3 regions of the Salicola sp. Rm-C-2C1-2 genome follow, and region 2 is predicted to be linked to each of the others. Evidence: riboswitches for the same ligand, from Rfam matches in the RefSeq annotation. Region 2 holds a riboswitch; each other region holds the start of a gene.
The links. A riboswitch is a leader RNA that binds a small molecule or an ion and turns the genes downstream of it on or off. The one in region 2 is predicted to bind cobalamin.

Region 1 (10,481 bases), on a different contig from region 2:
CCGGAGGGATGTCGTTGGATGCCCCGCCAACTCTGGACCCCGGACCCACGCCAGCCGGTACGGTTCTGGGCATCGCTCTCGGATGCCTGAGTACCAGCGCTGCCCGGCAGATCGCTGAACGGCTGGAGATGTCTAATGAAACAGTGAGAATAACGCCCCAGCGTCGTCTGATCCTCAGCCACACGACAGCCTCAACGGCCAGTCTTCCGCAATCACCGGAGCTGATCCAGACTCCGGAGGATCCACGGCTTTCCGCCATTGCCTGCCCGGGTACGCCCGGGTGCGCCTCAGGGACCACCGCCACACGCCAGGATGCCATGAGGTGGGCAGAGCAGGTGCCGGAACTGTTCGACGGCAACACACCTGTCCATATCTCAGGCTGCCCCAAGGGCTGTGCCCATCCCGGAAAAGCGCCTGTGGTACTGGTTGCCCGCAACGGGCGCTATGACATTGTGCTCAGCGACCGGGCTCTGCCCGATCACGAACATCACCGGATAGCGCAAGATCTGCTGCCCGGAGAAGTACCAGAGGCACTGCGCGCCCTGGTCAGCACCGCAAAGCAACAAAGCCCTGACGACGAGCCCCTGACGCAAGCCCTGGAGCGCCTGGCTCAGGCGTCCCGGAACAGTCTCTGATGCGCGGGGTCATAGAGCGCGCTGTTGCAAAAGCCCGTTTCCCCCAGCGCGGGCCCTATCAGGATGATCGCTGAACGTTTCTCCGGGATGCGTTCCAGATCCTCTGCCAGCCGACCCAGTGGCGCCCGCAGCACCTGCTCATCAGGCCGGCTGGCGCGAAAGACCACCGCTGCTGGACAGGTCTCTCCGTAAAAGGGGGTCAGCCGTTCCACTACCGAAGCCAATGTGTGCAGCGAGAGGTGGATCGCCAGAGTAGTGCCGGTTGCCGCGTAGGCCTCCAGGGTTTCTCCTTCCGGCATGGACGAGGCCCGTCCTTGGGTCCGCGTGAGCACCAGGCTCTGGGCGACACCGGGCATGGTCAGCTCCTGGCCCAGCACGGCCGCCGCCGCTGAAAAGGCAGGAACGCCGGGCGTAAGCTCATAGGGAATTGCCAGCTCGCGCAGCCGCCGGAGCTGTTCCGCTACCGCCGAGTAGATGGCCAGATCCCCGGAATGAAGGCGCGCCACGTCCAGGCCCCGTTCATACGCGTTCCGGAATTCATCAATGATGTCATCCAGCGCCATGGAGGCCGTATTGACCAACCGCGCCTCCTCCGGCGCATGCGCGAGCACCTCGTCCGGAATGATCGATCCCGCGTAGAGACAGACCGGGCAGGCGGCGATGCGATCCCTTGCCCGAAGCGTGATCAGGTCCGGCGCCCCTGGGCCGGCGCCGATGAAATGTACCGTCATGGCGTTCCATCCTGTGCTTGTGGTGGTTTGGTTGTAGCCCAGATAGTGATCGGCCGATCCGCCTTCCAGCCGTTGAACCGGCCCAGAGGTTGGGTTCGGTCTACTGAGAGGCGGGTCAGCTGTCCGCCGTATTGACCCTGGGCCGCCAGCAACGCTGCTTCCCCCTCAGTGGTCACCGCTGTTGCCACACAGCGGCCACCCGCGGGCAAGGCGGACCAGGCGCTGTTAATCACGCCGTCACCGCTCGCGCCTCCGCCAATGAATACCGCATCCGGACGTGACAGCATCGGCATTGCCTGGATCGAATCGCCTGCAACAGCCTCCAGATGAGCCACGCCGTGGCGACGGCCATTGTCGCGTATATTGGTCACCCGCTCCGGTCGGCGCTCCACCGCAGTAGCCCGATTGGCCGGATCCGCCAGCAGCCATTCCACCGCCACGGCACCGGAACCGGCGCCCAGATCCCAGAGGTGCTCGCCACCACGCGGCGCCAGTTGCGCCATGACAACAGCGCGGACCTCGGGCTGCGAGATCTGACCATCGTGGCTGAACGCCTCCCCCGGGCGCCCCGGCACACGTGCCATCGGCCTTTCCGGATCATCGACCTGACATTCAATGGCCAGGGTGTTCAGACGGGCCACGGGTTGCGCCAGACCCTCTCCCGCCGTGGTCTCAGTAAACCGTTCCTCCGGGCCACCCAACGCCTCCAGCACCATCACGCGACTGGCCCCGTAACCACCCGCTGCCAACAGCTCGCATACGGTCTCCGGGCTCTGTTCATCATTGCTCAGCACCAGCAGGCGCCGACCAGGCACCAGAGCCGACCGTAACCGGTCCGGATCACGGGCTACCAGCGAGTGACAGTTTACCGACTGCAGCGCCCATCCCAAGCGCGCCGCCGCTAGCGAGAAAGCAGACGAACCCGGATGACAATCCATCACCGTTGGCGAAAAAGTGCGTGCAAGCGTTGCTCCCGCTCCAAACCAGAACGGATCGCCGCTGACCAGGACACAGACCCGCCGGCCCTGCCACTGGCGGATGCGCTCAACCCCCTGGCTGAACGGTGATGGCCAGGCCTCGCGCTGCTGGTCCGCCACATCCGGCAGGTGATCCAAGTGGCGCTGCCCGCCAATCACGAATTCAGCCCCGATCACTGCTGCCCTCGCCCCGTCACCCAACGCCGTCCAGCCGTCTTCGGACAGTCCCACAACGCTCAACCAGCGGTCGGTCTCCGGTTCTACACAAGACGTGTTCTGTGCGCTCACTGTATAATCCTACACCTGATCCATTTTCCGACTCTGGCAACTGCCCATGGCCTTTCGCATCCTGATCCTCGGCGGCACCCGCGACGCCATGACACTGGCGGAACAGCTCCTGGACAAGCCCGAGCTGGACCCCACCTACTCACTCGCGGGCCGCACCCGTCGCCCCCTGCCACCGGCACTGCCGACCCGCAGGGGCGGCTTCGGCGGCATCGAGGGCCTCAAACAGTGGCTCATGGAGCACGACATCGCCGCCGTGGTGGACGCCACCCACCCCTTCGCCGCCGAGATGTCCCACAACGCCGCCATCGCCTGCCAGGAACTCGACCTGCCCCTGGGCCGACTCGAACGCGAACCCTGGGAACCCCAGTCCGGCGACGACTGGCACCCGGTCGCCGACCTCCATGAAGCGGCCAGCAAAGCCACCGAACTGACCGCCCCCGGGGACGCCCTCTGGCTCACGACCGGCCGAACCAGTCTCCCAGCCTTCGAAGGCATCGCCGACCGCCACCTGCTCGTGCGCTGCGTCGACGCCCCGGACCCGCAACCGGCATTCGACCAATGGACCCTGATCGAAGACCGCGGCCCCTACCACCTCGAGGACGAACGCCGCCTCATCAGCGACCACAACGTCGCGGCCCTCATCACCAAGAACTCCGGCGGCCAGGCCGCGCACCCTAAACTCGACGGCGCCCGAGAGGCCGGCATCCCGGTCATCATCATCGACCGGCCGCCTCTCCCGCCGGCCACCCACTCCTTCCAGTCTCCAGAAGAAATTACACAATGGCTGGAACAGGCACTAAGAGTTATCGAGGCGTATCAGACGGGGTCCGGAGAGCTCTGAACGGGAAGCTCTGGAGCCAGGGGTTGGCCCGATTAAGGGGCAACCCAGGACCGGCGCGCGAAGCAGGAATGCGCAGCGCGACGGGCGGAAGAGCAGCCTACAGGGACGTACTCGTGGCGATTCCCGTTCAGAGCTCCCCGGAGCCCGTCCTGCAAGGCGCTACAAATAATCCCGGGGACTGTAAACAAACCAACGATCCCCATGACGCACATACCGCCCCCGGGAATTCCCAACCAGAACTACCGTCCGCATATCCACCTCGGTCGGATCCGCCTCCGCCAGCGTTGTCATCCGCACCCACTCATCCGGCCGCCCGATCGCAGCCGCGAACACCACCGGCGTCTCCCCCGGCTGCTCCGCCCGCAGCAGCGACAGCGCCTCGCCCAGCTGCCAGGTCCGGCTCGAGGAACGCGGGTTGTAGAAGGCCATGGCGAAATCCGCCCGCGCCGCCAGCTGCAGCCGGTTCGCGATCACTGACCAGGGCTTGAGATTGTCCGACAGCGAGATGGCACAGAAGTCATGGCCCAGCGGCGCCCCCACCCGGGCAGCCGCCGCCTGCAGCGCTGACACCCCGGGATGGACCTCAAACTCAACATCCTCCCACTCCGGGCGTGCCTGATGATCCAGCACCTCGCACAGGGCCGCCGCCATGGCAAAGATTCCCGGATCACCGCCCGAAACCACCGCAACATGGCGCCCCTGCGCCGCCAGATCGAGCGCCTCAGCGGCGCGTTCCAGTTCCTCGCGGTTGTCCGAGGGATGGCAGCGATGGCGCTGCGAGGCCAGCCGGTCCAGATAGGGCCCGTACCCCACCAGATCCGTCGCTTGCTCAATCAGATCCCGGGTCTCAGGCGTTACCCAATCCGGGCCCGCCGGGCCCACGCCAATCACATCCAGCCGATTCATGCCCGCACTCCGGGTCCCGGGATCAGCACCATGGAGAAGTACGGCGCCTTGCCATCCGGCGCCTCTACCAGCGGCATGACCCGCTCCTCCGGCATGCTCGCCTTTTCCACGTACCAGGCGCGCTCTTCAAGCCCCAGATCCTTCACGATGTGACGAAGCAACGGCAGGTTGGTGCCAACTTTCATGATCACCGTAGCCCGTTGCGGATCGATGCCAGCCCGTAGATCATTTTCATCCATCGTTCCGGGAATCACCCGCAGCTGGTCATCGCGCATCATCAGCGGGTGCGGTAGCAGGGCGCCACCAGCCATCATGGCACCAACACCCGGGACAACAGAGCTCTCGAAGCGATCTTTGAGCCGCAGATAGATGTGCATGAAAGAGCCGTAAAAGAACGCATCCCCTTCATTAAGGACCGCCACGGAGCGCCCCGCCCTGAGCTCCCGGGCAACCGCCTCAGCGGCCTCCTCGAAAAAGGTCTCGATCTGCTGACGGTAGGCCTGGCTGCCGTGCGGAATCTCGTTGGTAACGGGATAGACCAGCGGCAGCTCCTGGTGACCTTCCGTAATGTGGGCGTCACAGGACGTACGTGCACGGCCTGCGCCACTACGCTTGCAGAAGTAGGCCACGACCGGGCATTCAGAGAGCAACCGGGCGGCCTTGAGGGTAATCAGTTCCGGATCGCCCGGGCCAGTGCTGATGCCGTAAAGATGACCGTAACCATCGCCAACTGTCGGTGTTGCCAATACATCATTCATTGTGTCATTCCGTTTCACTGGCCAGGGCGTTCACGGCAGCGGCAGCCATGGCGCTTCCGCCACGCCGGCCATGAACGGTTAGAAAAGACAGGTCCGTAGTCGCCGCCAGCGCTTCTTTGCTCTCGGCGGCACCAATGAACCCGACCGGAAAACCGAGGATGGCAGCAGGGCGAGGCGCCCCATTGGCCAACCGGTTCAGTAGATGGAACAGAACCGTGGGCGCATTGCCAATCGCCACAACACTGCCCTCAAGATGCTCATCCCAGAAGTCCACGGCGGCCGCACTGCGCGTGTTGCCAATGGCGACTGCATGATCGGGAACGCGTTCGTCCCGCAGGGTGCAGATGACGGCGTTGTCCGCAGGCAAACGCTTGCGGGTGACGCCATGGGCAACCATTTCGCTGTCGCAGAGTATGGGGTTACCTGCCTGAAGCGCTGCCTTTGCCGCGCCAGCGGCGTCCGCGGAAAACGCCAGGTCCTCGATCAGGTCCACCATACCGCAAGCGTGGATCAGGCGGACCGCGGTTTTTTCGAGATCTGCCGGCACCGCTGCAAGATCCGCTTCATTGCGGATGGTCGCGAAGGACGCGCGGTAGATGGCGGCGCCGTCCTTTTCATACTCATGGAGTTCGTCCATTACATCGTCTCTCTATGTGCAATCCTCATGCCCTGTTCGGGCAGCGATACCCGAATGCTCAGGCAACAAACCAACATTCCTGTGTCCACGTTTAGCTGACTCATGGCTTGATCCGTACACCTCTTGCCACCAGCCACCAAGCCAGCAACCCGGTAATCCCTGTCACCACCGGCAGCACCAGAAACGTCCACCCGCCCCCGATCGTTCCCTCATCAAGCAGGCTGTAACGGAAACCGTCCACGATGTAGACCATGGGGTTGGCCAGGGAGACGGTGTCCCAGGGGGCCGGGAGGCGGTCGATGGGGTAGAAGACGCCGCCCAGGTAGATCAGCGGCGTCAGCAGGAAGGTGGCGATGACAGAGGTGTCATCAAAGCTGCGGGCAAAAATACCGTTGAGCAGGCCCGCGAAGGAGAACAGCAGGGCGCTCAGCACCGCCACCAGCAGGCCGATGCCGGGGTGCTGGAGTTCGAGCTGGGTCATGGGCAGGGCCACCAGCAGTACCAGTGCTCCGGCCATGAGCCCGCGCAGAACGCCGGCGGTGGCGAAACCGGCGACGATCAGCCAGGCGGGCATGGGGGCGACCAGCATTTCCTCGATGTGGCGCTGGAGCCGGGCGCCGAAGAACGCCAGGGTGGTGTTGTTGTAGGCGTTGGTAACCACGGCGAACAGCACCAGACCCGGCATGATGTAGTCGGCGTAGTCAGCACCGCCCACCTGCCCGAGATCGCGCCCAACGAAATGCCCGAAGATGATCATGAACAGCGTGGCGGTGACCACCGAGGGCAACAGGTTCTGGACCCAGGAGCGCAGGAAGCGGCGGACCTGCTTGATGACCAGGCCCTGGTAGGCGTTCCAGAGGATGGTGGCATTCATTGATTGCCCTCCGCGTCCGGGTCGCCTTTTTCCAGAAGGCGCAGGAAGCGGGCTTCCAGGCCCTGGTCACCGGTGCCGCTGCCGGCGTCGGCGCCAAAGAGGCGCTCCGGTGTGTTATTGGCGATCAGACGTCCTTCACGGAGCACAGCGACGCTCTGGCAGAGATCACGCATTTCCTCGAGGTAATGGCTGCTCATCACAATGGTAGTGCCGGCGGCATTGAGTTCCTGCAGCAGCGACCAGGTGTCGCGGCGAGCTTCCACGTCCAGCCCAGCCGTGGGCTCGTCGAGAATCAACAGCTCCGGCTCGTGCACCAGAGCACGGGCCATCATCAACCGGCGCTTCATACCACCGGAGAGGCCCCAGGGTTTGCGCTCGGCGCGTTCCAGCAGGCCCACGCGCTCGAGGACCACCCGGGTACGTTCCCGGGCGCGGCGGCGCGGCAGGCCGTAGTACATGGCCTGGGTAGCGATGATCTCGTTGATGGGCTCAAAACTGTTGAAGTTCACTTCCTGGGGCACCAGCCCCACCCGACGGCGGGCAGCGACAGGGTCGCGCTCCGGGTCATGACCAAAGAGCCGTACCGAACCGGTTTCGACCCGAACCAGGCCGGTCATCAAGCCGATCAGCGTGCTCTTGCCCGCGCCATTAGGCCCCAGAAGCCCCTGGAAGGTGCCACCGGAAACGCTAAGGTCCACGCCGTCGAGCGCTGACTGACCACCTTTGTAGGTTTTGCGCAATCCCTCGAGTTCAATGGCCGCGATCATCCCGCCTCCTCGGCGAAGCCGACAAGTTCACTCCGGCGGCTTACAGCGCAGACACTCAGATGATGATCACCAGGCAGATAATCACGCGCGCGCGCCAGACTCACACCCGCGATGCGGTCGCCCAGGGGAATCCCCGAGTTCTGACAGGCTTCCAGGGCTTCGATGCTGGTGTTGGCGTTGCGGATCCATTCAGCCAGCTCCTGGCCGGCACCAACCGCCACCGCCTCATCAGCGATGAAGTCAAAATCAATCGCACAGCGACGGCTATGAGTGTCCGGCTCACCGGCGGCGAACTTGCTCAGTTTGCCGAAGCCGCTCGCCAGCGTTACCTGGCGCAGTGGATGCTTTTTCAGGTACTTGAGCAGAGCCCCGAACATGTCCCCCATCTCCACAATGGCACCATCCTCCAGACCGAAGTGTGAGCGGGCAAAGGATTCACTGGTACCACCGGTACAGCCGGCGATATGAGTCAGGCCGTTAGCCCGGGCCACATCCACAGACTGGTGAATGGAGGCGATGAAGGCGGAACAGGAGAAGGGTCTTACCACGCCGGTGGTGCCAAGAACGGAGAGCCCACCCTGGATGCCAAGCTTCCCGTTCATGGTATTCCGGGCGATGGCCTCGCCGTCGTCGATGCCCACGGTCACGCTGAAGCCCCCCGCGAACCCCGTTTCAGCGGCGAGGTCTTGCAGGTGCTCGGTAATTAATTGCCGTGGCACCGGGTTAATGGCCGGCTCACCTCTAGGCACGGGCAGTCCGGAGCGGGTCACGGTTCCAACGCCCTCGCCAGCCCGGAATTGCACCCCGGTTTCGCCCATCAATTCCACACAGACCCAAAGCCGGGCTCCATGGGTGGCGTCCGGATCATCCCCGGCATCCTTGATAACGCCTGCCTTGGCGCTGGTGCCAGCTACGGTCAAATCCTCGATGGTCATAGCCGGTTCCTGGCCCCGGGGCAGGCGGATACGCACGCACCGGTCTTCGCTGCCAATCAGGAGCGCACGAGCCGCCGCTACCGAAGCAGCCGTAGCACAAGCTCCCGTGGAGAGCCCCTGACGAAGGGGACCGTTGTTTTCCGGGGTTTCGGAACGCATGATGCTCAAACCCTGAGCGCTCAACCGCTGTGCCGCCCGCACTGCGCGATACTGTTCCCCTGGGCCGGTCTCCGGACTCATGCTGGAACCAGTCTGGTTCGGGCGGATCGCCTTCCCATGATGACATCATCACAGTGGCGGGGATGATCCGCGCGCAGCATTCACCGTTGCGGGGGCAGTCCCGGAATCACACCGGGTTCCCGTTTCAGCCGCCATTTGAACAAATGCCGGCCACCCAGAGACGAGAGAGGTGTGAATGCTAGAGGATTGGGGCACCCTGGTCAAACCGCCACCAACTCATCCGCGGTTTTTGACTTCCGTCACACGATGCCCTAGCCTCCCCAGCGCTTCGGTCAGCGCTCCATCACGAGCGCAAGGGAACCCGGTGAGAGTCCGGGACTGACGCGCAGCGGTATTGGGGAACAAGGATCACAGGGGGTTACCCCCGGGCACTGTCCAAACCGGATGGGAAGCCGTGATCCAAGGCCAGCGCCAATCATTGGCGCCCGCCCCTGAGTCCGAAGACCTGCCGAAGCCCGACCCATGGCACAGATGGGCCGGAAGCCGAGCCTTCGCGACTAAGGTGTTCGGGCCACCAACGGGGCGGTATTACAACCGCTGCTCCGCCTGTCGGCCTGCCCGCGTGAGGGCTCCATCACTAATGGACTCAGTGTATGGAGACCTTAAATGAAACAATCAGGCGTAGTACTCGCTCTTTTATCCCTGCTTCTGCCCTCAATGACTGCGATCGCGGCTGATCACCACATGACGCTGGACGAGCTGGTGGTCCCGGGATCGGCCCTGGAGGAAACCCTCCCCTCGGAGTTATCCGACTACGGCGCTGAACTGGAAGTGATCGACAGTGAAGAACTCGACAGGACCGGTGTCAGCGACATTGGCCAGGCTCTTCGCGGTAACGTGCCAGGGCTCTATCTGGACCCCAAGACCGGCCGGGGCGACTACGTGGACGTCCACCTCCAGGGCTCGCGCGGCCAGGACGTGCTCTGGCTGGTGGATGGGGTGCGCATCAACAACCGGCTCTTCGGCAGCACCTCGCCACTGGACTCCATCAGCACCCATATGGTCGAGCGCATCGAGATCCTGAAAGGTGGCCAGGGCCTGTTCTACGGCACCCAGGCAGTGGCCGGGGTCGTGAACATTGTCCTGCGTAAGCCCGAAAAGGACTCCGGGGGCAACATCACCGGCGCGCTCGGATCACTAGGCGACCGCCGCCTTGCCGGCCATGTCAGCAATCGCAACGAGTACGGGCGGTGGCTGGTATTTGGCGAACACGACCATTCGGACGGCTACCGCCCCTACCGGGACAGTGAGCTGCTTGAAAGCGCCCGGCGTCAGAAGCGTGGCTTCACCCGCAGCTCCTACGGCGGCCGCTACCTTCTGGATGCGGGCGAGGGTAAGTCGTTAAAAGCCCTCGTGGTCCGCAACGATGTGGAAGCCGATTTTGCCCGGGGCAACAGCAACTTCAAGGCCGTTAACGACCGCGATGAGAACATTGTTTCCCTGAAATGGGATCATCAGGTCAACGAACGCAACGGCTACTTCATCAAAGCCTACTGGCACGACTGGTGGACCGATTACACCCGCCTGGGCATGGACAGGGACGGCACCGTCAACCTCATTAACGACCGGGCCGAATGGGGGTTCGATGACTATGGCGTCAATCTGACCGGTCGCCACACCACGGATGGCGGCTCCCAGCTTCTGGGCGGCGTGGATTACCAGCGCTATCAAGGCGAGGACTATTCGCTGCGCATTGACGGCAAGACCGAAGCCGTTACGGCGGGCTTTGTTCAGTATCGGCCCCACCTGAGTTTCTCGCCCAGTACCCACCTGGCCCTGGGCGCCCGCTACAACCACTCCAACTTCGCCGATGACCACAGCATCTGGAACATCAGCCTGAAGCAGCCGCTCCCCAAAGACCTCCACCTGAAAGCCAGCGTGGGCACCAACTT
Region 2 (10,481 bases):
GATTGCCCAGGGTCTGATGCTCGTGGCCTTTGGGGTGGCCCTGTTTGCCGGGGCCGTTGCAGGGCGCCGGGAGCAGGTGAGTGTGGGCGGACCGCTGACGGATGTACTGCTCTGGTCGCTGGTCTGTGCACGCATTGGTTTTGTAGCGCTCTACTTTGACCACTACCGGGATGATCCGTTGGGCATGATTGATATCCGTGATGGCGGTTTCCATCTGGTTTCCGGTCTGATCGGATGTGTTATTGCAGCCGCCTGGGAGCTCTGGCGTCATCCAAGGGTCCGCCAAGCCTTGGGGATTGCGATAACGATCGGGGTTGTGGTTTGGGCCCTTCCCTGGGGGCTGATCAAACTGATGCAGGTCCAGGGGCAGGGCATTCCGGATGTCGCGGTTGAGTCACGCGACGGTAAGGCTGTGGCGCTGGAAACCATGGCGGATGGTCAGCCAATGGTGGTCAATCTATGGGCCTCCTGGTGTCCTCCCTGTGTGCGTGAGATGCCGGTGCTGGAGCAGGCCCAGGAAAGCCATCGGAATGTGGCCTTTGTGTTCGTCAATCAGGGCGAGGGCACACCGACCATCAACAGCTTCCTGGATGAGCATGACCTGACGCTGCGCAATGTGGTTCTCGACCGCCAGCGCCAGGTGGCTTCCAACACCGGCAGTCAAGGGTTGCCCACGACGCTTTTCTACAACGCATCCGGTCAGCTGATGAGCGTCCATCACGGCGAGCTCTCCAGCGCGACCCTTGCGGATAACCTTACGGAATTTGGAATCGACACAGGAGATAACAACTGATGAATATTAAAACCACAGCAAAATCCGGTCTTTCTGCCGGGCTTGTGCTGATGATGGCTCTGGTTTTTCCCGTCCATGCCCAGCAACAGACGCAGGATGGGGAAGCCATCTGGCAGACTCTTGAGGACAGCTACTGGGTCCAGGACGGAGCGGATGATGCGGCCAGAATCATCTACACTTTTACCGATCCGAATTGTCCCTACTGCGACCAGTTCCGGGAGCAGGCTGATCCTTGGATCGAGGCGGGTAGCGTCCAGCTCCGCCACATCATGGTGGGCATCATCAAGAGAAGCAGTACGCCAAAGGCGGCCACCATTCTCGGCAGTGAGAACCCGGAAGCCAGGCTGGCGGAAAACCGCAAGGCCTATGAAAGCGGCGGGATCGACCCCGAGGAGGCCATCGTGAAGAAAACGGAAGGTCAGGTGCGGGACAACAACGTCCTGATGCGGGATCTGGGAGCCAGGGCCACCCCAACGACCATCTACTGGGATAGTGGCGGGGAACTTGCGGCCAAGCAGGGCGCACCCCGGCCCCGGGCAATGCCTGATATCATGGGCAGCCCGAAACCGGAATAGTGCGGATCAGTGCTGTGGCACAATCAGGATCTTGCCGTCGCGCTCACCTGATGCGGCAGCTGCTACGGCCTGCTTGATGTCACTGACATCGTATTCACCTGCGATCGGTGCCGTCAGTGCGCCGCTGGCGATCTGTCGGGTTACCTCGCTGTAGATGGCCATCTGCTGCTCACCACTTGCCTGGCTGAACCAGCGTGACAGCCAGAAGCCGCGCAGCGAAATGTCGCGGAAGACCACGTTTGCCGGTGACATGTGACAGGACTCACCGCCCATCATGCCGTAGTTGACTACGGGAGAGCCCGCCGTCAGGCAGTTGGCCAGGTGATCGGTGGCGTCGCCGCCTACTGCGTCGATGCCAAGCCGGATGTCAGCCCCGCCTGTCGCTTTCTTAACGCGCTTGTGAAGATCAGGACCATCCACCAGCGTCACGTCACCACCCTGGGCTTCCACCCCAGCCACCGCGGATTCGCGCCGGACCACGTTAACGGTGCGCAGCCCGCGCTGGGCCGCCAGCCGGACCAGGTAGCCACCCACGCCGGAGTTGGCGGCATTCTGGATGACCCAGTCGCCTTCCTTGAGATCCACAAACTCCTGCAGCATCAGCATTGCAGTGGGTGGATTGATGGTCATCATGCTGAGCTGCTTCGGGTCCGCCTCGTTCGGCAGGGGGATCAAGTCCTTGGCATCAGCCAGTACGTGGCTGGACCAGGTACCAGAGCCCACTGGCAGCAGTGCCGTTTGGCCCTGTTCGACCCCGGAAACGCCATCACCAAGTGCGGCCACACGGCCGACACCCTCGTTGCCGCCAACCGCGGGAAGTGGCGGCAGGATGCCGTATTCGCCGGTCAGGGTCAGTACATCGGAGGGGTTGATGGGGGCCGCTTGAACTTCGAGCAGGACCTGGCCGCTGCCCGGTTGCGGGGTTTCTTCGGAAACAGCTTCGATTACGTCTTGAGGGACGGGACCGCGACTACTGTATTGTGCCTTGAGCATGTAGAGCTCCGTTCGGGGTGTGTGTCTGTTCAGCGTATTCCGTTGTACTGCCATGTAAAGCCTGTGGATCAGGAAAACTTCGACCAAGGTCGGACGCATGATCCAGTGGGAAAGCGTATAATCTGGCACAGGAAATCTGAGCGGACCATCGAGTCTTTCGGTGATCCGCGAAGGCAGACTGGCCGGAAGTCTATTATCATGAAGGTCTGAGCAAGGTCCTATCCGAAAAAGAACACTGCCAAAGGAGTCCGCCGTGAAAGCATTCTTCCATCCCTCGCAGAACCGGCACCGTCCGCTCACCTACCTCACCCGCGGCAAAATGCGCCCGCCGCAGGAAATTCCCGAGCGCACGCCGGAACTGGTCAAGGGTCTGGAAAACGTGGGCATGCAGGTAGCGGAAGCTGCGGATCACGGTATGACCCCCATCAGCGCGGTGCATGATCTGGGTTACCTGCGCTTTCTGGAGTCAGCGCACCGGCGTTGGCCGGAGGATTGGGGCGAAGAGGTCATGTCCAATATCTTCGTGCGCGCGCCCAATCACATGCACGGTATTCTGGCTGAATGCGCCCATTACCAGGCGGATGGCAGCTGCCCCATAGGCGAGGGCACCTGGGAGGCTGCGTACTGGTCGGCCCAGAGCGCGCTCTCTGGCGCGCAGGAGCTTGTCAACGGTGAGCGCCGCGCCTACGCCATGTCCCGCCCGCCGGGACACCATGCCCGCCGTGATGCAGCTGGAGGCTTTTGTTACCTTAATAACGCTGCCATCGCGGCGCAGGCGCTGCGCAGCTGCTTCGGGCGCGTCGCCATCCTGGATCCGGACATGCACCATGGTCAGGGCATTCAGGAGATCTTCTACGAGCGCAACGATGTGCTCTACATCTCGATCCACGGCGACACTACCAACTTCTACCCGGTGGTCAGCGGCCATGAAACAGAGCGTGGTGAAGGTGCTGGATTCGGTTACAACATCAACCTTCCCATGCCCCATGGCTCACCGGAGTCGACCTTCTTTGAACGCCTGGAAGAGGCGCGCAACGCCATCCGCCTTTTTGACGCGGATGTTCTGGTGGTTTCCCTTGGGTTTGACGTCTATCAGGAAGACCCGCAGGCGAAGGTGGCAGTCTCCCAGGGCGGTTTCGAGCGCATGGGCGGACTGATCAGCGAGCTGGACCTGCCCACGCTCGTAGTCCAGGAAGGTGGCTACCATCTGGAGTCACTGGCGGACAACGCAACGGCTTTTTTCACCGGCCTGTCATAACAGGCCCGGTACCATTGAATAACGGGAGTCCCGCGAATCCCTCCCGTCACAACACTGAAGGACAGAGGCACTCATGACAGACAAACAGCCAACCATCACCTATACCGAGACCGACGAAGCCCCGGCACTGGCGACCTACTCGTTCCTGCCCATTGTCAGGGCTTTCGTCTCCCCGGCAGGCATCAAGGTTGAATCGGCAGACATCTCGCTCGCTTCCCGCATCCTCGCCCAGTTCCCGGACTACCTTCCCAAAGACAAGCAGGAACCCGATTACCTGGAACAGCTCGGCGAACTCACCCAGGATCCCGATGCCAACATCATCAAGACGCCCAACATCAGTGCCTCCGTTCCGCAGCTGCGGGCGGCGATAAAGGAGCTTCAGGAGAAGGGCTATGCGCTTCCTGAGTACCCCGAGAATCCGCAGACCGAGGATGAAAAGGCGCTCAAGGATCGTTACGCAAAGGTCCTGGGCAGTAACGTGAACCCGGTTCTACGCCAGGGCAACTCGGATCGGCGTGCGTCGAAGGCGGTGAAGGAGTTCGCCAAGAAGCATCCTCACCGCATGGGTAAGTGGAGTCAGGCATCACGCACCCATGTGGCGCACATGCGCAAGGGCGACTTCTACCACAGTGAGAAGTCCACCGCCATGGACAAGGCCGGCAGTGTGCGCATCCAGCTGGAAGGCAAGGAAAGCGGCAATACCACCGTGCTCAAGGAAGGCGTGCCGGTACTGGAAGGCGAAGTCATCGACGGCATGTTCATGAGCGTGAACCATCTGCGCCAGTTTCTTGAGGAAGAGATTGAGGGCGCACGCCGCGCCGGTCTGCTGTTCTCACTGCACGTTAAGGCGACCATGATGAAGGTCTCGCACCCCATCGTGTTCGGCCACGCGGTGACCGTTTACTTCAAGGACGTGTTCGAAAAGCACAAAGAACTGTTCGAACGCATCGGGGTGAACCCGAATAACGGTATGAGCCATCTTTATCAGAAGATTGCGGATCTGTCCTTTTCTGAGCGTTCAGAGATTGAGGAAGACATCCGGGATTGCTTCATCAATCGCCCGGAAATGGCCATGGTTGACTCCGATCGGGGCATCTCCAACCTGCACACGCCCAGTGATGTGATCGTGGACGCGTCCATGCCCGCCATGATCCGGGATGGTGGCAAGATGTGGGGCACCGATGGCAAGCTCAAGGATACCAAGGCGATCATCCCCGAGAGCACCTACGCCACCATCTATCAGGAAGTCATCAACTTCTGTAAACACCACGATGCCTTCGATCCGAGCACTATCGGCACCGTGCCCAACGTGGGTCTGATGGCGCAGCAGGCGGAGGAGTACGGCTCCCACGATAAGACCTTCGAGCTGCCGGAAGACGGTACCGTCCGCGTTCTGGATGACGACGGCAACACCATTTTCGAGCACGATGTGGAGAAGGGCGATATCTGGCGTATGTGCCAGACCAAGGACGAGCCGGTCCGCGACTGGGTTCGGCTGGCTGTGGAGCGCTCACGCAACAGTGGCATGCCGGCGGTGTTCTGGCTGGATCCGGAGCGTGCTCACGATGCTCAGCTCATCAACAAGGTTGAGCATTACCTGAAAGAGCACGACACCGAGGGGCTCGACATTCGCATCATGGGCTATGACCAGGCGATGCGCTGGACTCTGGAGCGGATGATCCGTGGCAAGCACACCATCTCCGTGACCGGCAACGTGCTGCGGGACTACCTCACGGACCTGTTCCCGATCATTGAGCTGGGAACCAGCGCCAAGATGCTGTCCGTAGTCCCGCTGCTCAAGGGCGGTGGCCTGTTCGAAACGGGCGCCGGTGGTTCCGCGCCGCGTCACGTGCAGCAGTTCCTGGAGGAGGATCACTTGCGGTGGGATTCCATGGGCGAGTTCATGGCCATGATGGTGTCGCTCGAGCACATGGGTAACAAGCAGGGCAACCCGCGTGCCGCCGTTCTATCGCAGACTCTGGACCAGGCAACTGCCCGGTTCCTGGAGGACGACCGTTCGCCTTCGCGCAAGGCCGGCGAGGTGGACAACCGGGGCAGCCATGTCTGGCTGGCACGCTATTGGGCTGAGGAGTTGGCGAATCAGGATCAGGACCAGGATCTGAAGGCACACTTCCAGAAGATGTCGAAGAAGCTGGAAGACAATGCGGATCAGATCCTTCAGGAGTTGATCGACATTCAGGGGCAGGCCGTGGACATTGAGGGCTACTATTACCCGGATTCCGGGAAAATCAAGAACGCGATGCGTCCGAGTCAGACCCTGAATGCCATCATCGACGAATTCGTGGACTGAGATGAGCGAGGTTTCCGTCCCCAAGTCCAGGGCGCGTTCCGGTTTTCCAGACTGCGCGAAGCGGAGGCATACTGCGTCAATCGCGGCAGTGATTACCTGGGCAAGATCGTAATCGTGCCGGACAGCCAGTGGGATCAACAGGGCGCCTGCGTCGCCATTGAGGCTAATCGATGAGCAATGACCTGACCCTGCGGCTCATGGATACCCATGCTGGCGGGGACGTAAGCCGGATCGTGACCGGCGGTGTCGCGCCTCTGCCCGGGGCCAGCGTGCGTGAGCAGATGGAATACCTGCAGGGGGACGGGGACGGACTGCGTAAGCTGCTGCTTTTTGAGCCCTACGGCATACCGGAGATGTCCGTGGATGTTCTTGTGCCACCCTCGGATTCACGGGCGGTAGCCGGCTACATCATCATGGAGGTGATGGGCTATCCCATCTATTCCGGTTCCAACACCATCTGTACCGCTACGGCCGTTCTGGAGCAGGGCATTGTGCCCAAGCAGGAAGGGCATCAAACCTTCCTGCTGGAGGCGCCGGCAGGGCTGGTGCAGATAGAGGCCAGGGTCGAGAATGACGTGGTTGAAGCCATTACCTGTGAAGGGCTGCCCAGCTACATCGACAGCTATCGACACAGTATCCATGTACCCTCACTGGGCAACGTGACCTACAGTGTGGCTTACAGTGGCGGTTTCTATGCATTGGTAGACGCCACCGAGCTGGGGTTTGACCTGACCCTGGACGAAGAGGATGAACTAGCTGATTGTGCCTATCGCATCGTCGAGGCCATCCAGGCGGAGCGTGGGTTCTCGCATTACGCCCTGGGCGATGTAGGGCCACTGCCGTTTCTGCATTTCATGGGGCCGGTGGAGCAGGTGGCAGACAGCTTCTACCGCTCGCGTTCCACGACCTATGTGCATCCCGGCGTCATCTGTCGCAGCACCACGGGCACGGGCACCTCCGCGCGTCTGGCGCTGTTGAATCATGAGGGGCGCATTCAGCCTGGTGATCGTCTAGAGACCGTGTCCCTGCGCGAGACCGGATTCATCGGCACCTTCACTGGCACCCACCATGAGGGCGTGCATCAGTTGGTGGCGAACACAATTACCGGCAAAGGGTTTGTGCTCGCCCGTTCGGACATTGTGGTTAACTGTAATGATCCCATGGTCGAATGCAGCGCGCTGCACCACATAGTGAACCACGAAGAGGCTGGTCAACGCTGAGCCGCTGGCCTTTCAGGTCTTAGTTGTCTGGGCGTTGCGGTGGTAGCCCTTGAAGCGGTCCTGCACCTCGGCCATCTGCGCATCATCCAGAAGCACTGGTTCGCCCAGCGGCAAAAGCTGGCCAAAGCAGCGCGCCAAATGCTCGACTTCCTGCGCCAGTTCCAGCGCCGCTTCCGGCGTGTCCGCCAGCGCCACCTGACCGTGGTTGGCCATCAGGCAGGCGTCGCGCTCCGCCAAGCCTGTTGCTACGTGCTGAGCCAGAGTCTCAGTGCCGAAGGTGGCGTAGGGGACACAGGGGATGTCGGTACCACCGGCAACCGCAACCATGTAGTGAAAAGGGGGGATGCAGCGGTGCAGGCAGGCCAGTGACAGAGCCCAGGGCGAGTGAACGTGGACTACCGCTCCGGCGTCCGGGCGCTGGTGGTAGATGGCAGCGTGAAACGAAGCTTCGCTTGAGGGCTTCAGCGAGCCACGGTAGCCGCCTTCCAGATCCGCTTCCACAACGTGGCGGGTTGTTATGTGATCGAAATGGCAGCCCGAAGCGGTGATCAGCATGCTGTCGCCACAGCGTGCGCTCAGGTTACCCGAGCGGCCCTGATTCAGGCCGGTGGTGTTCATTGCGCGGGCAGTTGCTACAAGCTGTTCATCCAAAGTCATAGTGCGCACTCTCCCTGATCGCCCGGCGGCGTTCAAGCCTTACCGGAATTTTTGCCGGCCCATCTGTCCCGTCCTTAAACCTGCGGGCCGCCTGCCACAGCAAAGCTCAACAGGGCCATCAAGGCCCTGTGACGCCTCTCATGCGCCCGGATGGCGCAGGAGGTCGTGCAGTACGAGTCCAGCATCAATGCCGTGGTCCCCGAACTCGATGCCGCCGTCCATATCCAAAAGTGTGCCGGCACGCTGACGACGCAGTAGTTCAAGCGCCCACTCTGGCGTGCGCAGATCGTCCTCTTCGCGCCGGAGTTCGTCCATCAGCATCTCGGCTTGTTCCGGCGGCAGCCATTGCAGAGCCGGGCGCTGTTGGGCACAGGCCAGCCGGTAGACGGCGGGCCCAGTGACTTTGTACCAGCGCACTGGTTCAATACGCACGCCCATGGCCTCCAGCAGGCGCTGGGCACTGCGGGTCAGGCGGCTTTGCAGGATGAGAGTGTCAAGGCCCTGCGTGGCATCCCCGGTCGGGATACCCTTGGTGTGAACGGGATTGGGATTGGATTGGATTTTAGCTTCCAACACGGGCTTCTCCTCGAGTCTTTACAGGGGGGTATTGGAGAAGCCAACGCGGAGTCGAAACGGAGGGTCGGGGCCCATGAGGATGGTGATACGACGCCCTTTCCGACCTTTCACCCTTGACGCGAAGGCTCCAGTCTCCGTTCCGCAGAGGTAATCGGGCTTAGTGGCAAAACCACCATACCGTTGCGCGACAGCCCCGGATTTTCACCGGTGTTCCCCTCGCTGCGGAACGCTACCAATGTAGGCGAGAGACCCCCTTGCAAGCAAGAGGCATGGGAATGAATAAACCGCAATCAGTCGTGACTTTCAGCGCGCACGGGCTCTGGGTAGGATGGGAGCGTCATCCGTAAACGGAGCAGAAAAATGAGTACAGGCAAACAGATCGCAGGCGTGCTTCTGGCGGGTGTGATGCTCGTCGCCGCCGGTTGCGCCAGTGTTGGAAAAGACTTCGCGACGCACAAAGTGGAAGAGATCACAGTGGGTGAAACAACCCGATCGGATATTGAAGCTATGTTCGGCGATCCGTGGCGTACCGGCTTGGAGGATGGCATGCGTACCTGGACCTACGCGAAGTATCGCTGGTCCGCCTTCCGGGAGGCGGAAACAACGGATCTGGTGGTGCGTTTCAAGGAGGACGGCACAGTCGACTCCTACGTCTATAACACCACTCAGTAACCCGGATCGGGCCCTGCCGAGCCCGTTGCTGTCACTGTTTCAGGGTGTTCAGCACGGCTTTGGCGGTTTCCTCGGAGGAGGCCGGGTTCTGACCGGTGACCAGCTTGCCGTCGCGAACCACGAACGAACCCCAGTCTTCCCCGCAGCGATAATCCGCACCATTGGCTTCCAGCATGTCCTCCACCAGGAAGGGTACGACCTGCGTGAGCCCAACCGCTTCCTCCTCGGTGTTGGTGAAGCCGGTGACTTCGTGGCCCCTGACCAGTGACTCACCATTGGCACCGTTAACGTGGCGGAAAACTCCGGGTGCGTGGCAGACGGCGCCGATGACTTTATCCCGCTTTGCAGCGTTTTCGATCAGGCTGATGCTATCGGCGTCTTCAGCCAGGTCCCAGAGGGGCCCGTGACCGCCGGGGTAGAAGACAGCATCGAACTCATCGATGGAGGTCCCGGATAGCTTCCGGGTGCCGGCAAGGGCCGCTTTCGCCTCTTCATCAGCCTCGAAGCGGCGTGTGGTTTCCGTCTGGGCATCGTCGGCAGCGCTGTTTGGATCCACGGGCGGCTGGCCGCCCGCTGGGCTTGCCAGCGTGATATCAGCGCCAGCGTCACGGAACACGTAATAGGGGGCTGTAAACTCCTCCAGCCAGAAACCGGTCTTGTGGCCGGTGTTGCCCATCTCGCTGTGCGATGTCAGGACCATCAGGATTTTCATGGGAGTGCCTCTGTCTGTTCGTGTGAGTAATTACACTGTCGTGATACGTTGACTCTGCCAGAGGGATCGGGGCTGGCGACAGGCGGCTAATGAGTTATGCTCTAACCGGACAAGGTCCGGAGGAAGCCGGACACAAAAAGGACGCCTGCCATGTTGATTATCCCACTCCATAAAGCTGTTTCGCGCCATAATTTCCCGCTCATAACGCTGCTACTTATTTTGTTGAATGGGGTCGTGTTTGCTGTCTTTCAAGGTGGCGAGAGCGAAGCCATGCGGGAGGCGGCCTCCCACTATCAGGAAAGTGGCCTGGAGGAGCGCGAGTGGGCCTGGCTGGAAGATTTCGTGCCGGGGTATGAGGTGGAATTCCGTAACCAGATGGAAAAACTCGACTCAGCAGCGCAAGAGGGAGTGGACGAGCAGCGCATTGCGCTTGCCCGGTCGCGCCTGGTGGCTTCCCACCCGGATTTCCTGTCCGCAATGCGCTCCGGCGAGATCATTGATCCGGACAGTGAGCGTTATACCCAATGGCAGTCCGACAGAAGCGAGTTTGAGCGGCTCATGGATCAGAGTTTCACGCGCCGGTACATGATGCACTATGACGATGTAGCGCCGATCACCTTGCTCAGTCACATCTTCCTTCATGGCGGCGTGGGGCATCTGGCGGGCAACATGCTGTTCCTGTTGCTGCTTGGAATCCTGGTAGAAGGCGCTCTG
Region 3 (10,481 bases), on a different contig from region 2:
CGCCGTTAGCCATCATCGCCTTGGTATCCGCCACCCAGCGCGCGGCCACGTCGTTTTCAGCCAGGCTTTCATTGCCGGGGTCACGCATGGCCTCGGGTAGCGGCTCCATAGCGGTTTCCAGGGCCCGGTCGAGCTGGGGATGCTTCGCCATGATGGTCTTGTAGGCCCCATCCAGCGCCAGACGCGAGGCCTGGTCGAGCATCACGAGCTGGTCCTCGTACAAGTCGCGGAACAGGCCGGAGGTAGTGAAGAGTGCGTCGCGGCGACGGCTGCGGTCTTCCAGCGGTACACGCTTGAGCCCTTCCACGATGCCCCGTGAGTTCCACTTGGGCTTGATGCCGAGCATGTCCAGGCCGAAGGCGATCATCACGCCTTCATCGCGGACGGTATCTGAGGCCCAGAGCACAATCGCCTCGCTGCCCTTGGCCTTGGGGTCGCCCTTGTTGCGGGCGTCCTGGGCCATTTCCGCGCCCAGAGACCAGGCGACGCGGGTCGGAACCAGGTCGCTGGAGAGGGCGTGGAAGTTGCGGCCAGTGGGCAGCACTTCAGGCGTACGCACAGGGTCATTGCCCTCGCCCGGCGGCACGAACTGGCCATCCAGACCGGCGAGCAGGTGATCCATTTCCTCGCCGGGTGACGCTTTCAGTTTTTCGCGCCATTCCGGCTGGGGTTCAGCGTCGTCACCGGCCATGGAATTGAGCATGGTGTCGATGCCTTCCTGCTTCCAGTCACGCCCGAAAACGTGCAGCCCCAGGGGCATGAAACTTTCCTGCATGGTGGTCAGGTAATGGCCCACTTCGTGCACCAGGAGCTCGTCGTCCACCTCTTCCAGGTGAACGGTTTTCTCATCCTCGTGATGGTGTTCGTGGCCGTGTTCCTCACCGGCATCGTGGTCATGCCCGTGGGCGTGCTCGCCCCCTTCCGGCTCTTTGCTGCCCTCAGCATGCTCATGATGGTGCTCGGAGTCGGCGTGTTCCTCGCCCTCCTCTTCCTCTTCACCATGCGTCTCCTCGCCATGGTGGTGCCCGGCGGCAAGCTCCTTCTCGATGTCCTGGACCATATCCAGTTCTTTGAGGCGCTTGCGCAACTCTTTAACGGCGCGGTCACGGGCGGACGAGTTCGGGTCGTTGGAGGATTCCCAGGTTTCCACGAGCTGGCGCAGTTCCAGCAGGTTATCGTACAGCTTGGTGGTCTCCAGCGGCGGCGTGAGATGGCTGACCATCACGCCCATGGCGCGGCGCTTGGCCTGGATGCCCTCGCCCACCCCGTCGACGATGTAGGGGTAGATGAGCGGCAGGTCCTTGCCCAGCAGTTCCGGGTAGTCGTCCTCGGCCAGGCCGGCGCGGCGCCGGGGCAGGAACTCGCGTGTGGAGTGGCGGCCCAGGTAGACGAGCGCGTCTGCGTTGAAGTCCTTACGCAGCCACTGATAGAACCCAAGGTACTGGTGCGTGGGCGGGAAGGTGGTGTTGGCGTGCAGCAGTTCCTCGCTCACCTCCCAGCCGCGCGGCGGCTGCGGGCCGATGAACACGTTGCCGAAGTGGATACCGGGGAACAGCATTTCGCCCTCGTGGACCATGGAGCGCCCCGGTGCCTCGCCCCAGCCAGAGAGGCCGGGGATGCCGGTTTGGATCAGGGCATCGCGCAGCTTGGTCACCTTGTCGGTGCTGTCCGTTTCATCGCGCAGCACGGTCCGCCAGCCGGTCTGGTACTGGTCGAGCAAGTCCAGCGCCCGCTGGGTCGCATCGTGCTCATAGTTGCGCAGCATGTGGCGCAGATCTTTCACACCATTCTTGAGCAGGTCATTGCCGAGCTTGGTGTGGCCATTGTTGGCGGCGTTTTTGAGCTGGGCATGGAGATAGCCCACGGGCCCGTTCTCCATCTCAGCCTGGACGGCTTTCGGTAGCTCCGCGAAGCGTTCCAGATAGGTTTCCTTACTGGTGGAGGGGACCTTGCCGGCCAGTTCCTCCAGGCCGGACTGCTGGTCCGGCAGGTTAACGCCGCGATCCTGGATCTCATCCAGCAGCGCCTCTGGCGATTCGGGCAGCTTACCGGTCTTGTAGCCGGCATCCTTGAGTCGGTTCAGAATCTCGAACAGCGACTCCGGTACGTTGAGTTTATCCGCACCAATGTTTTGCCGCCCTGGCGGGTGGTTGTAGTAGACCAGCGCCACGCGCTTATCCGAGTTGTCTTTGGTCTGCAGCGTCACCCAGCGATCCATACGATTCGCCAGGGCATTCACGCGCTCGCTCACCGGGGTTGTCAGCGTGAGCTCCACGCCGGTCTCCTCGTCAATGCGCGGCGGCTCCGCCACGGCCACCACCATGGGCTGGCTGATGCCCTGAAGTTCCGGCATGGCGAGCTGGTAGTGAACCGAGTCCCAGGGCAGGCCCTCGTCGGAGAGCAGCCATTCAGGCTTGGTCATCTTGGACAGCCGCATGCCTTTGATAACAGGCACGTCCAGATCCTTGAAGGCCGCGGTGACAGCCTCACGGCCATCGCCGCCGCCCACGGTGAAATACTGCAAGCTCACAATGCCGGACAGCGTGGCCGGTTTGATGCGTTCCTCCAGCGTCTCCACCGCCTCAACACTGGCGCCGCCCCAGCGCGCCAGAATTGTGAAGCACTGGATATCGCGTTCTTCCAGCTGTTCACAGGCCGCATCGAGCAGGTCCCGATCACCGGGGCGATCACCGGAATCCAGATCCAGAAGGGCCACGGCCGGGCCGTCATCCAGATTCAGCGAGTCCGGATCGGCACTGGCCTCGCCGTCGCGATAATAACGAATGGGCTCGCGGGGCTTGGGCTCAGGCACCTCAATGTCATACCCAGCCTGCGCCAACAGCCAGCGGAAAAGGCCATCCATGTGCTCAGGGCTGCGACCCTGGTAGAAGGCCCGGCCCTTGAGCCACTCGGACTGCTCCGGATAGGCCTCACGCTGGTCCGCCAGGTGGACGGACGGATCTTCCCCGGGCTCGGGGTTGGAGACCATCTCATTGATGGTCTTATCCGCGAGTCCATCCATCACAGGCTCGCCGTCAAGTCGGGCCAGACGTGTGATCCCCCGTTTGCTGTTCATGGCCATAATGGGCACATCGGCGCCCGGACCCTGGTCGCGCACAAGCCGGCGGATGCGGCCGGATTCTTCGCCGAACACGGCCGCCAACACCATGGCATCGGCTTCCTCCCAGAGGCTGACGACCTCCTCATCAGGGAGCGCCTTGAGCTGCTTAGGCGTCCGCAGCACGATGTTGTGCTCCGGGAAAGCCTCAAGGTGTTTCTCCGCTCCCGCCGCCATTTCAGCGGAGGAGCGGTCGGAGACGATGCCGACGATGGTGGCCGCTTGAGTAAGTGTGCTGAACATAAGCCCACAAAGCACAATGACAATGCATTTCCAGTTGCGACTGTTTGTGGACTGCTTGTTGCGCCTATGGGTTTTCACTTGCTACTCCTAATCCCTGTTGAGCGACCGACGACTGTACCCACTTATTCTGACAAGTTCGCAAATTCAATTTGCTTGGGCAGCAGATCCGTGGGAACAAAATCAACTTGCTGACTAGACTCGGGATCAAGGATGCGAATGCCGGGATTATCCGCAGCGCCGTCCGCAATCCAAAGGTTTCCGGAGGGGCCGGCTGCCAATGCACGGATATCAACGCCGTCAAAGCTTTCGATCAGTACCGGATCCTCGGCCGGTGTGGAAGGATCAAAGCGGAAGAGCGAAACATCCTTGAACGCGTTGTACTCAGTGAAATACAGCGTGTCCTCATCGATGACGGCAAGGCTGTCAACATCCTGATCCGCCACCCAGGAGGTTGTGGCATAGGTGTCAGGATTGACCTGGTCAATACCACCGAGGTTTTGGTCGTCCCTTGCACCAACACCGTGAATCACAAGGCCGGTTTCCGGATGGTAAGTGATCCCCTGAGGGTTCCGTGCAGACAGCTGAATGCCCTTCAGTTGACTGGCACTTGCGGACGTCTCGATTTCCTCGTCCGTGGCCGTATCCCAGGCGGAGACATAGGCCTCATTGGACGGACTGAAGTCACTGGCAAGTCGCTGCATGACGAGGAACAACTGATCGTTCACGACGGTTCCGGCCTGGACCCTCGGAACACTGCCATTCTTCGGTGTATACGGGGAAAGGTCCAGCTCACCCTGCTTGAACGCATCCTCGCTTTGCGCCTCAACATCAACAATCCAGGACCTCTCACTGCCATAACGCGGCAGATAGGCCTTGGAGCTATCGGTCAGCACAAGATCCCGGGGATTGGCAGAACCGCTATCGTTTTCATCAACCGTTGAGTATTCCCAGACAAAAAGACTGGGGTTCTCCAGGTCCACTTTGCCGATCTGGTCACTCTGAAAGCGCTCCGTCAGATAATAGTGCTGCCTGTCGCCGCGTACGCTGATGTCTGAAATGGTCTCGTGGTAGCCACCACTCGCCGTCAGTTCATCCTGGGTCAGGTCGATCAACTCCACCTCACCCGACTCGAAGCTGGAGTCAACCGTAGCCACAACGGCCGTGTCTGCCGATGTGCCCGAACCTGAGGGAGAGTCTGAGCTGGAGCTGGAACTGAAACAGCCACTCAACCCACCGGCTGCTGCCACCGCCACTGCGAGTACTGATAGCTTCTGAAATGTCACCTTTGGTCTCCTGATTGATACTGGTTTAAATCCGGTGTGTCACTGTGAAAAACGCCGAGCGTCCCGGCGCCGGGAATCGATTGAAATCCTGATAGAGCTCGTCACTGAGATTCCGCCCCTCCAGACGAAAGCTGGTCTGGTGGCCATTAGGCCACTGGGTTTCCCACTTGAGCGTGGCATCCAGCCTCTGACGTTGATCCGCTTTGAGCCGGTTGGCCGAGTCGTAATACAGGTCATCGTCAACACGCCATTTAAGCGTGGTATTCCAACGACCCGGGGACCATTCAATGCCCACCTGAAACGAGGTGTGGTAAATACCGGGAAGCTTCTTATCCTCGCGATCCCGTACTGATGACGACCGGTTCTCCGAGTCCTTGGCACTGACATTACCGGTCAGCTTCCAGTTGGGTGTCAGATTGATCCAGCTCTGTCCTTCAACGCCATAAATGCGAGCCTTGAGATTGACGTTGCGACCCACGCCGCGAGCATCAAATGTGGTGGCAATGGAGGGGTCGAGATCACGCCAGAACAGCGTCGTCTCGAAGCCTCCCCAGGACTGTTCAGTAAGGAGCGTCGTATCGAGATTCAGACCCTGCTCAGGGTCCAGGTCAGGGTTGCCGACAAAACGCCCCTGTTCACCGAAGCGCTCCTGGAGCGAGGGAATGCGGACTTGCTGCGCGATATTGCCAAATACCTGCCAGTTGCGGAGCGGCGAATACCCGATACCCAACTGCCAGCTGCTGTAGCTGTTGCGATCAGAGACTCGTTGGACAGTATCGTCGGGGCGGGTCTCATCAGAGCGCTCATCCAGGTGAAAATACCGGACGACGCCCTGCGTCCGCCATCTGCCATTACGACTGATCCACTCGTGACTCGAAGCCCCAACCAGCTGGCGCCGCTGCCTTTCATCGGCAGGTTCCGGATCGAGTTGATCATCTTGGTCGTAGGAAGCCTGGGAGAGATCACTCGAAAGCGTGAACGTATGTCCTCCAAGTAAATAACTGAACGAGTTGAGCAGCCCCACCCTGCTGGTTCGGGTCTCTACATCACTCCGGCCGACACCAACAAAGCCGCCCCGATTGTCGAAGTCTTCATCGCTTCTGAACCAGCTGATTCGATGGCTGCTGTGTAGCTTCCCTGAATGCCACCCCTTTTCGCCAATGTGAATCTGGCCTCGAGTCGTCTCGCGACTCAGGGATGCCTCGTTGTCGGGCCAGTTCTGAATGGTGGGAATGCCCTCGTCGCTCAGCGAGTGCTGTAGCAGAACATCCGCATCTAGGGTTTCCGAAAAGCGATGGCCTCCTTTGATGCTGAAGTCCGTCCTTTCAACGTAAGCATTACGACGCTTCGTTGTCCCCCCATCTCTCGGGTTGAACCAATCAGCTTTGTTCGGGTAGGAAAAGTCGTTATCACTCTGTAACCGGTTAACGGCCACCCACCCATGGGATCGCCCCTCCCCAACGCCCTGAAAAACACCGAGACGACGCGTCCCAAATGAACCGGCACCGGCGGTTAGTCGAGTCGTATCCGCGGCATCACGCTGCAAGGTCTCCATCAAAACCACACCGCCAATACTGGCATTTGCAAACTGCGCAGGCGGCGCGCTTGGATAGATCTGAATACGTTCGATGTTATGGAGGGAATATTCGTTGAGGTTCACGCCCCCTGTCATGGGGTCGTTGAGAAGCATGCCATCCAGATAAACCTGAACCTGATCATTCGAGGAGCCGCGAATGGAAGCCGTTGCGAAGCTGCCAACGCCGCCGGTCTGGCGGATCTGGGTGCTGGGCTGACTGGCAACGGCATCAGCGACAGTCGCCATTCGATTGCTCAGCTGATCACGCTCAACAACCCGGACCGGTGTGGTTGCATCCTCGGGGTGGGGCTGCCCGGCGATGTTGTCCTGAGCGCCCACCACGACGAGTTCCTCGGCGTTCAGTTGAGCATCCGCAGCAGTCGTTACTGACACCGTCAGGAGACAGACCGCAACAATAGGCAGAGCGTGATTCGAATCACCCCTCATGGCAAAAACCAACCTCTAACCAACTGGCCACGCTTCCCCGCGCGGCTCACTATGACTATTGCAGGAGGGACAAACTTAAGACAGGCGGTAGGAAAGCGCAGATGACACAGTGCGAACCGTGCGGGGAAGATCCAACCGGCCTGCCGTTGCCCACCGCAACGCATGGCGTTTCTTCCAGGCCGGTCTACGGACTGATGAGCAGATGCTTTGGCACCCTCAGCGACCGCCTTCCCGTGCTTCTCCGGCACAGTGGCGCGATGGCCGCCTTTAACTCAATCACCGTTGCGGGGGCAGTGCCGGAATCGCTGCTTGATGCAGCTCACCGGCTTCCCGTTTCAACCCTGTCTGCACAGGGACACCTGAAAGCGGGTTGAACCCTACCAAGGCCCCATTGGAGGGTCAACTCAGCCAATCCGGCTATTTCCGGCCTGATCGCAGGGAAACTACGGATGCAGCCGGATTTGGGCATTCAAAACAGAATAACTATAATAAACGACCTATCGATTACCGTTAAACATTGAACGAGGGTGGTTTGCAGCAAACTCAATTCAGACGCGCAGGTCAACGGGCAAGCTGGACCGGCTGGTTCCTTCTCATCAATGGCATTCTTGCACTGTTAGCCGGGCTCCGTTATCTGCCCTGGCTCACAATCCCTGACGGCATAACCAGCGTCTATTTAATACTGCTCTACCTGGCCCAGTTTCCCCTTCTGGCGCTAGTAGTTGGCCTTCCTTTGTTGGCGATCAGCCTGCTTCCCAGCAGGTGGCTTCTGATTGCGACCGGTACACTCTATGCCACCGGGGCGCTGGGCCTGCTTCTGATCGACACCGTCACCTATGCGCAGTTCCGCTTCCATCTCTCCGGTTTCGTGCTGGACATGGCGCTGAAAGGCGGCAGCCAGATCTTCTCCTTCCCCTGGCAGATGTGGGCGATTGCTGGTGCTGCCGCGCTGGGCCTGCTGCTTCTGGAACTCATGATTGGGCTTCTGTTGGCATGGCGACGCCCCCGTTTCCGCTGGCTTGCCCTTGGCCTGGCTGCGGTGTTTGCGGGCCAGCTCACGGTGCACAGTTGGCACGCCTGGGCCGATGCCAATCATGACAGCCGGATCACGTCGATAACCCGCGCGATGCCGCTTTATTACGGCGCCACAGCGAAGCGTTTCATGGAAAAAAACGGCCTTGTTGACCCGAAGGCGGTCCAGAAGAGCAGCGCCACAAGCGCCCTTTCAGGCAACCGCGGCGGTGGCCAGCTGAACTACCCCACCCAACCCCTTACCTGTGAGGCACCGGCTGAGCGGCCCAACGTGCTGATGATTGCGATTGATGGCGCTCGTGGCGACATGGTCGACCCGAAGTGGATGCCCAACATCCAGGCTTTTGCCGGTAACAACATCCAGTTCAGCAATCACTACGCCAATGGCAACGCCACCAAACCCGGCATCTTCACGCTCTTCTACTCCCTGCCAGCGGGCTACTGGGACACGTTCACCAGCCAGAAGCGGGCGCCTGTGATGATCACGCGCCTTCAGGAGCTGGACTACGAACTGAAGATCATGGGATCCGCGCCTCTGATCAGCCCGGCCTTCAACAAGAACGTCTTCGCTTCTGTGGAGAATCTGCGCCTGGAAACACCCGGAGACAAATCATGGGACTGGGACATCCGCATTACCGAGGACTGGCTCGCGTTCACTGAACAGCAGAGCAAATCCGATGACAGCGACCCGTTCTTCGGCTTTCTTTTCTACGACACGCCCCATGGTCATCGGGTTCCGGACGATTACCCGGTAAAGTTCCAGCCCTACTGGGATCCAGTGAACAAGCTCGCACTGGGACCGGATTTCAACCCGGAGCTGATGCGCAACAATTACAAGTCCACGCTTCACTTTGTGGATAATCAGATCGGGCGTGTTCTTTCGGACCTTAAGGAGCGGGGCATGCTGGCGTCCACGATCGTCATGATCACCGGCGATCACGGCCAGGAGTTCAATGAACACGGTAAGAACTACTGGGGCCACGGAAGCAACTTCGGCCAGTACCAGCTGCACACCCCCATGATTGTGCATTGGCCGGGGCACGGGAGCGAAACGCACAGCTACCGCACCGAAAACTTCGATGTGGCCCCCACCATCATGGGCAACGCCCTTGGGTGCGGGGCCACGGATCCGGAAATCTATGCCACGGGCAACGGCCTGTTCCAGCGTCGCGAGCGGGACTGGAGCATCGCCCACAGTTACATGGATTACGCGGTGCTGCTGGATGACCACCGCATCGTGCAACACGCGTCGGGGCGCGTGACAACCGTGGATAACCAGCTCAATAACGCGCCGGATTTTTCTCCGGACCCCGGAACAGTCAAGGCGGTACTTAACGAGATGTCGCGATTCTACCGTTAAGGTAATGCAGCGCACGCTCAAGGTGCTGCCATTCGGTCTGTGAGCCGGGAAGCCCGAAACGAAGGGCCGGAGGCGTTTCGAAAACCCGGACCAGTACCGCCTGTTCCGCTAATGATCTGGCGATGCGCACGGGATTGTCACAGGGGCAGTAGGCAAACAGCAGTGTACTACCCTGGGGCTCCAGCCCCGCTTCCCGCAGCATTGCGCCAAGCCATTGACTGTCGTTCCTGAGCCGGTGGGCAGCCGCCTGCTGCCAGGATGCATCCGCCAACGCCTGCTGCATCAGGTAACGAGTCGGGTGGCTGACAGACCAGGGGCCCAGGGCAGCGTCAAGCTGGTCACAGAGTTCATGCGGGCCGAACACCATCCCACCCCGCAGACCGGCCAGACCGAAGAACTTTCCCATTGAGCGATAGACGATCAGTCCAGCACGCCCGGTTTCCGGCACCAGACTCTGCTCCGGCTCCGCATCGATAAACGCCTCATCCACTACCAGCCAGCCGCCCTGCCCCACCAGCTGCTCGTGGCACGCCACAAGACGTTCCCGGCTCACCCACTCGCCGGTGGGGTTGTTGGGGTTGATCCAAACCAGTGCGTCCAGGCTTTCAATGGCCACCCTGGAAGGCAGATCGGAGAACGGGATGACGTCATGCCCAGCGGCACGCCACCATTGGGCATGCTCCGCATAGGCTGGATAGGGCACCCCGATACGCCCGGGCGCTCTAAGCCGGGGCAAAGCCTGTATCCCAGCCTGGGTTCCCGCAACAGGCAGGCATCCGGCATGCGCCGGCGCACCTGCCCAGTGCCGGGCAAGATCCGGCAGCCCGTCATCGTCTTCCGGAAGGCGCTGCCACACTCGTGCCGGGATATCCGGTACCGGCCAGGGCAATGGGTTGATGCCGGTGGACAGATCCAACCACTGCTGCGGCGGAATGCCCCATTCACGCACCGCTTGATTCAGTCGACCTCCGTGCGACACCGCCACTTAAAAGATCCCCGCCGGCGTCGATTCCACCAGCATTGCAAGCACTGCCAGCACAGCCATCCAGAGCACGAGATTGCGCCCGATCAGCTTGAGAACCTCCGGAATGGCTTCAGCGCTCGCGGGCGCCCCGGTGCCCAGAACAGGCCGTTCGCGCCAGCCATCGTGGTAGGGCGCGCCGCCCCCAAGCTGAAGGGCCAACGCCCCTGCTCCGGCCGCCATGACCGGACCGGCGTTGGGGCTATCCCATGCTGGCGCCTGCGTGCGCCAGCAGCGCAGCGCCAGGCCTGTGTGTCCGGTAAGGGCGTAACCGAGTGCCACCAGCCGCGCGGGGATCCAGTTCAGAACATCATCAAGCACAGCCGCGACACGCCCAAATCGGTTGAAGCGCGCTGTGCGATAGCCCCACATGGCATCCAGCGTGTTAACGACGCGGTGCA

Region 1: it holds a riboswitch for cobalamin, as region 2 does, so the genes downstream of both, AAF659_RS06005 (cobalt-precorrin-5B (C(1))-methyltransferase) here and AAF659_RS13440 (hypothetical protein) in region 2, are expected to answer to the same signal.
Region 3: it holds a riboswitch for cobalamin, as region 2 does, so the genes downstream of both, AAF659_RS10805 (TonB-dependent receptor) here and AAF659_RS13440 (hypothetical protein) in region 2, are expected to answer to the same signal.

Annotation. Positions count from the first base shown of each region.
Region 1 covers NZ_JBEFNF010000002.1:52,953-63,433, reverse strand. Annotated here, with positions in the region: gene cobG (precorrin-3B synthase) at 1-635, shown strand, start outside; gene cobM (precorrin-4 C(11)-methyltransferase) at 611-1,366, opposite strand; gene cbiE (precorrin-6y C5,15-methyltransferase (decarboxylating) subunit CbiE) at 1,363-2,631, opposite strand; gene AAF659_RS06035 (cobalt-precorrin-6A reductase) at 2,678-3,472, shown strand; gene cobJ (precorrin-3B C(17)-methyltransferase) at 3,632-4,378, opposite strand; gene AAF659_RS06025 (precorrin-2 C(20)-methyltransferase) at 4,375-5,136, opposite strand; gene AAF659_RS06020 (precorrin-8X methylmutase) at 5,141-5,773, opposite strand; gene AAF659_RS06015 (ABC transporter permease) at 5,874-6,647, opposite strand; gene AAF659_RS06010 (ABC transporter ATP-binding protein) at 6,644-7,414, opposite strand; gene AAF659_RS06005 (cobalt-precorrin-5B (C(1))-methyltransferase) at 7,411-8,589, opposite strand; cobalamin riboswitch at 8,554-8,762, opposite strand; cobalamin riboswitch at 8,842-9,056, shown strand; gene AAF659_RS06000 (TonB-dependent receptor plug domain-containing protein) at 9,196-10,481, shown strand, end outside.
Region 2 covers NZ_JBEFNF010000009.1:11,180-21,660, reverse strand. Annotated here, with positions in the region: gene AAF659_RS13475 (prolipoprotein diacylglyceryl transferase family protein) at 1-793, shown strand, start outside; gene dsbG (thiol:disulfide interchange protein DsbG) at 793-1,368, shown strand; gene AAF659_RS13465 (zinc-dependent alcohol dehydrogenase family protein) at 1,375-2,361, opposite strand; gene AAF659_RS13460 (histone deacetylase family protein) at 2,615-3,619, shown strand; gene AAF659_RS13455 (NADP-dependent isocitrate dehydrogenase) at 3,693-5,930, shown strand; gene AAF659_RS13450 (proline racemase family protein) at 6,101-7,150, shown strand; gene AAF659_RS13445 (class II aldolase/adducin family protein) at 7,163-7,807, opposite strand; gene AAF659_RS13440 (hypothetical protein) at 7,946-8,383, opposite strand; adenosylcobalamin (AdoCbl) riboswitch at 8,482-8,624, opposite strand; gene bamE (outer membrane protein assembly factor BamE domain-containing protein) at 8,744-9,055, shown strand; gene AAF659_RS13430 (type 1 glutamine amidotransferase domain-containing protein) at 9,087-9,767, opposite strand; gene AAF659_RS13425 (rhomboid family intramembrane serine protease) at 10,002-10,481, shown strand, end outside.
Region 3 covers NZ_JBEFNF010000006.1:13,132-23,612, forward strand. Annotated here, with positions in the region: gene AAF659_RS10795 (cobaltochelatase subunit CobN) at 1-3,439, opposite strand, end outside; gene AAF659_RS10800 (NHL repeat-containing protein) at 3,484-4,644, opposite strand; gene AAF659_RS10805 (TonB-dependent receptor) at 4,670-6,667, opposite strand; cobalamin riboswitch at 6,828-7,045, opposite strand; gene AAF659_RS10810 (DUF3413 domain-containing protein) at 7,200-9,059, shown strand; gene cobD (threonine-phosphate decarboxylase CobD) at 9,031-10,044, opposite strand; gene cbiB (adenosylcobinamide-phosphate synthase CbiB) at 10,045-10,481, opposite strand, start outside.